Linked DNA regions of Exiguobacterium sibiricum 7-3. The protein of the gene in region 2 interacts with the protein of the main gene of each other region in a pairwise test. Links are inferred from orthologs where the notes say so. Each region holds a gene or a part of one and is shown on either strand. Other genes may lie near its edges.

Region 1 (3,047 bases), 460 kb from region 2 along the record:
GATTCAGCTCGCCAAGACGTACAAAGAAAAAACAGGCTTCACCGGTTTTGAATTGCCGGACAACGCACCGAAGAACCTGCTGCTCGTCTCTATGACGAAGTACTCGGATGCGATTGATACGGACATCGTCTTCCCACCGGAAGACATCAAAAACACGCTCGGTGAAACGTTATCGAAACAAGGCCTTAATCAATTACGGATTGCGGAAACTGAAAAGTACCCGCACGTCACGTTCTTCTTTAACGGTCAACGTGAAGAGCCGTACGAAGGAGAAGATCGGATTCTGATCCCATCTCCAAAAGTCGCGACATACGACTTGAAACCGGAAATGAGTGTCTATGAAGTCACAGAAGCACTCGTTGACGCAATCAACTCGGACAAACATGACGCGATCATCCTCAACTTCGCCAATCCCGATATGGTCGGTCACTCGGGTATGCTCGAGCCGACGAAGAAGGCAATCGAAGCGGTGGATAAATGTCTGGGTCAAGTCGTTGACTTGATCATCAGCAAAGGTGGCGCAGCCATCATCACAGCCGACCACGGAAACGCGGACAAAGTCCTCAATGCCGATGGCAGCAAGATGACGGCGCACACGACAGAACCTGTTCCATGTATCGTCACGGTCGAGGACGTCGAACTCCTTGAGCCATTGACTGGCGTACTGGCAGACTTGGCACCAACTGTTCTCGATTTACTCGGAGCAGATCAACCGGCAGAAATGACCGGGAAATCGATTGTATTAAAGAAATAATCCCGTCAATCGATGGACTTGTCACTGTCTCACTACAAACTAATCTTTCTCAAACAAAAAGGAGCGAATTTAAATGTCAATGATTACAGAGATTTATGCACGCGAGATTCTTGATTCACGCGGTAACCCAACAGTAGAAGTAGAAGTATATACAGAAGACGGCGGTTTCGGTCGCGCACTCGTCCCATCAGGCGCATCAACTGGTGAGCACGAAGCAGTTGAGCTTCGCGATGGCGACAAATCACGTTACCTCGGTAAAGGTGTCTTAAAAGCTGTTGACAACGTCAACGAAAAAATCGCACCTGAAATCATCGGCTACGATGTCTTCGACCAAGCAGGAATCGACAAAAAGATGATCGACCTCGACGGTACGAAAAACAAAGGTAACTTCGGCGCTAACGCGATCCTTGGTGTTTCTATGGCTGCTGCACGTGCTGCTGCAGATGAGCTTGGTCTTCCACTTTACACGTACCTCGGTGGATTCAACGCGAAAACATTGCCAACTCCAATGATGAACATCATCAACGGTGGATCACACGCTGACAACAACGTTGATTTCCAAGAGTTCATGATCATGCCTGTTGGAGCTCCAACATTCAAAGAAGCACTTCGTATGGGTGCTGAAATCTTCCACGCGTTGAAATCAGTTCTTAGCGGAATGGGTCTTAACACAGCAGTTGGTGACGAGGGTGGATTCGCTCCAAACTTGAAATCAAACGAAGAAGCAATCACAGTTATCCTTGAAGCAATCGAAAAAGCTGGCTACAAAGCAGGCGAAGATGTTTACCTTGCAATGGACGTCGCTTCTTCTGAGTTCTACGACAAAGCAGCTGGAACATACAACCTCGCTGGCGAAGGCAAAGTCCTCACAACAGCTGAGCTTGTTGAATTCTACGCACAACTCGTTGACAAATACCCAATCATCTCAATCGAAGATGGCTGTGACGAAAACGACTGGGATGGTCACAAACTCCTTACAGATCGTATCGGACACAAAGTCCAACTCGTTGGTGATGACTTGTTCGTAACGAACACAGAGAAACTTGCTGAAGGTATCGAAAAAGGCATCGCTAACTCGATCCTCATCAAAGTTAACCAAATCGGTACGTTGACTGAAACATTCGACGCAATCGAAATGGCGAAAAAAGCTGGTTACACAGCAGTCGTTTCTCACCGTTCTGGTGAAACAGAAGATTCAACAATCGCTGACATCGCTGTTGCGACAAACGCTGGTCAAATCAAAACTGGTTCACTTTCACGTACAGACCGTATCGCGAAATACAACCAACTTCTCCGCATCGAAGACATGCTTTCAGACGTTGCTGTCTACGACGGAATCAAATCATTCTACAACCTCAAGAAGTAATTCCAGGTTGATGATTTAACGTGTGTTGTACATTCACTGTACAGCCGATGCCTCCTATTCATACGAATAGGAGGTTTTTTTATATTTATGATCAATTTAGTAAAAGGAATTGAGTTCACTCCAAAATGCAAACGCCGGTTTCTATCGCTCACAATTAGCCGACTTAGTTCTAACCGTTACAAAAATCAAATTTTTAGGACCTTTCTTTTACTACCTGGTCATTAAAATGTTATAGTTATAAATAAGTTTAAGTACAATCATTATAAGGCTTAAATACATTTGGACGGATGAAGGTTCAAAAAACATCTAAAGGAGAAATGACCATGTTAAATTCAGATTTAGATATACGCTTAGAGCCACGCATTAAAGAATTGTATCGCTTACATAAGGAGCGTTCAGCCAATATTGATTGGAGCTATCACGAATTCATTCCATGGGACAAGGCGATGTCGTTCAAACGCGTTCCTTGGGAAGAGAGTCAAGTCACGCTTCCGGAAGGTGTCATCGTTGCCGTAGAAACCGCATTACTGACAGAAGTGAACTTACCTTGGTATACGTCACATTTGGATTACACGTTTAAAAACTCGATGGAAGTCATCAATGATTTCGTCCGCACGTGGACTGCTGAAGAAGACCAGCACTCAAGCTTACTCGAAACGTATTTACTCGTGACACGAAACGTCAATCCGACACGACTGCATCAATTAAGAAGACGCGTCGTTGAAAGCGGCTGGTTCCCGGACTTCACGAATCCTTTAGCAACCATGGCCTATACGTCGTTGCAAGAGCTTGCGACACTCGTTTTCTATAACAATGTAGCGAGAGTGGCAGGAGCGCATGACAAAGACTTGGCGACACTGCTCCGCCGTTTGGCAAAAGATGAAGCCCTTCATTATGCGTTCTACCGCGACACGGTGAAAGCGCACC
Region 2 (2,846 bases):
TTACGATTTATAAAGATGACGAAGTTTACCGGGCGAAGACGATTACGTACAACCAGGCAAAATCACAAGAATAACGAGCAGGATGTTAATCCTGACAAAGGAGGGCGTAGGATGGCAGAAAATCGAATTGAAGACAATCGGGATGGAACGATTATCCGCTTACAGGGTGGATTTTATGATGTCATGACGCCTCAAGGTGAAATCCGTTCACGGGCACGCGGTAATTTCAGAAAACGGGGCATCAGCCCTGTCGTCGGCGATGAAGTTGTGTTACACATCGAAAGTGAGACCGGATATATCCTAGAAGTAAAGGACCGTCAAAATTTCTTGGTTCGCCCACCAGTTGCCAATATCGATCAAGCTTTGTTGGTCGTATCGGCAGCAGAACCTGATTTTTCTGCCCATCTGTTGGACCGGTTTTTAGTGTTGATTGAAGCAAAGGAAATTCAACCGATCATCATCTTGACGAAGATGGACTTGTTACAAGGTGAAGCCGAACAGGTGGTATTGGAAGCAATTGCCGCTTACCGGACCATCGGATATCACGTCATTGAAACGTCAAGTGAGACATTGGCCGGAGTCGAATCCGTCCGTCCGTTGTTAAAGGATAAAACGAGTGTCCTGGCCGGACAATCCGGTGTAGGGAAAAGTTCGTTGTTGAACGCCTTGGAACCTTCGTTGGCACTGGAAACGAGTCATATTTCGAAGGCGCTTGGTCGTGGACGCCATACGACCCGCCATGTGACCTTGATCCCGCTTGGCGAAGGATTGATTGCAGATACCCCGGGGTTCTCGAATCTCGATTTTCCGCATGAAATGGAACTCGAGGAATTACGTTGGTGTTTTCCTGAATTTGTTGCTTTACAGGACGAATGCAAGTACCGGGGCTGTCTGCACTTGAATGAGCCCGGTTGTGCCGTTAAACAAGCCGTCGAGACACATGAGATCATGGTCTCCCGGTATACGAATTATGGTATGTTTGTAGAGGAAATCAAGAATCGGACACGGAGGTATTAAGATGATTAAAATCGCACCATCAATCTTATCAGCAGATTTTGCAAATTTAGAACGGGATGTCAAAGCCGTTGAAGCGGCGGGAGCCGACTATATTCATTTTGATGTCATGGACGGTCAGTTTGTTCCGAACATTTCCTTTGGCCTCCCTGTCCTAAGCAGTTTACGTCAAAAAACAGACATGGTTCTCGACGTCCATCTCATGATTGATCGTCCGGAAAACTTTGTCGAAGCCTTCGTTGCAGCAGGTGCTGATATCGTAACCTTCCACGTGGAGGCGACGAATCATGTCCATCGTGTTCTGCAACAAATCAAAGCAGCCGGTGCGAAAGCGGGAGTAGTGCTCAATCCGCACACGCCACTTTCGACGATTGAACATGTACTCGAAGAAGTCGATATGGTCTTGCTGATGACGGTCAATCCGGGTTTTGGCGGTCAAGCGTTCATTCCGGGTGTGATGAACAAATTAAATCAACTGGCTGCAATGAAAGCAGAACAAAATCTATCCTTCGAGATCGAAATCGATGGTGGAGTCAATGCGGAAACAGCGAAATTATGTATCGAGAATGGGGCAAACGTTCTTGTTGCAGGTTCCGCTATCTACAATGCGCCGGATTATTCAGAAGCAATCACTAGTATTCGGAATGCTGCTCACGTATAATAGGAAAAGAATCAAAATTAAATGATGACCGCAAGGGGTGTCGCATCAAGCGGCTGAGAGAAGTGATTGGACTTTAACCCTTCGAACCTGTTCCGTTCAGACGGACGTAGGGATGTGGCGCACGCAGGCAGTACGGCGTTCGTCGTACTGCCTTTTTGCCGTCCTGCGATTTTATTTTTAGGAGGAAAAAAGAATGAAACGGCTACAAATGTTAATGGAAATTGCAATCTTTGCAAGTCTTGGTGTGGTATTCGATTTATTAATCCCATTTAAAATGCCGCAAGGTGGTTCAATTAGTTTGGCAATGTTGCCAATCTTCGTCATGGCCTTTCGTCATGGTGTCGTCGGTGGGGTCGTGACAGGCGCACTTGTCGGAACGATCCAACTGATGTTCGCTCCGCAAATTCTGACGGTCGTTCAGCCGTTACTCGATTATACGATTGCGTTTGGGGTCGTCGGATTGAGCGGATTATTCGCACGGCAAGTTAAAAAAGCAGCAGCAACCGGGAAAAATGGCCGTTTGATGGCAATTGTACTAGGTGCGACATTGCTTGGTGCGGGCTTACGTTATGTGTGTCACGTCATCAGTGGAATCGTGTTCTTCGCTGAGTATGCGGAAGGTCCAGTTGTCCCGTATTCGTTGATCTATAACGCGACGTATATGGTTCCATCGTATCTGTTATGTGGTATTGTCGCAGGACTCCTGTTTACGACAGCACCACGACTTCTTCGTTATTCAGCACGAGGTGTCTGATGCGGGTCGTGATTGTAGCGGCCGGTCCGGCGGAAGACATCCCGTCCCTAAAGCCGTTTATGGATGAGAAGACGGTTGTCATCGCTGTCGACGGAGGTGTCACCGTGTTGGCACAACAAGGTTTCGCTTTTGACTTGGCCATCGGTGACTTTGATTCGCTCGGATACAAACCGGAAGGAGCCATCATCCATCCGGCTGAAAAGGATGAGACCGATTTGGAACTGGCTTTACGGTACGTCAGTCAGCAGTATGAAGCAACGGAAGTGTTGGTATTCGGTGCGACCGGAGGACGACTCGATATGACGCTTCAAAACGTCTATCTGTTAAAACAATTTCCGGCAGTCCGCTTGATGACGAAGCGGGAAGAGGTCCGTTTCTTACAACAGGGGCAGTACACTCTCCAGGCGGACCAGTATC

What was found.
Region 1: the proteins of rpe (region 2) and eno interact in binary tests that used the Escherichia coli proteins (3 or more experiments, as listed by UniProt). The link is inferred for Exiguobacterium sibiricum 7-3 from one-to-one orthologs.

What each region holds. Positions count from the first base shown.
Region 1 is NZ_KK211190.1:673,071-676,117, forward strand. What follows is about bases 1-2,973. They hold eno (phosphopyruvate hydratase), read left to right. Parts: upstream 1-827; coding sequence 828-2,120; downstream 2,121-2,973. Other genes in these bases: gpmI (2,3-bisphosphoglycerate-independent phosphoglycerate mutase), read left to right, coding at 1-754; P402_RS0104355 (acyl-ACP desaturase), read left to right, coding at 2,444-2,973. Also shown: more of P402_RS0104355, read left to right, coding at 2,974-3,047. UniProt on the Escherichia coli protein: Catalyzes the reversible conversion of 2-phosphoglycerate (2-PG) into phosphoenolpyruvate (PEP). It is essential for the degradation of carbohydrates via glycolysis.
Region 2 is NZ_KK211190.1:1,136,953-1,139,798, forward strand. Bases 75-2,846 are described here. They hold rpe (ribulose-phosphate 3-epimerase), read left to right. Parts: upstream 75-1,018; coding sequence 1,019-1,675; downstream 1,676-2,846. Other genes in these bases: rsgA (ribosome small subunit-dependent GTPase A), read left to right, coding at 112-1,017; thiT (energy-coupled thiamine transporter ThiT), read left to right, coding at 1,869-2,429; P402_RS0106665 (thiamine diphosphokinase), read left to right, coding at 2,429-2,846. Outside these bases: pknB (Stk1 family PASTA domain-containing Ser/Thr kinase), read left to right, coding at 1-74. UniProt on the Escherichia coli protein: Catalyzes the reversible epimerization of D-ribulose 5-phosphate to D-xylulose 5-phosphate.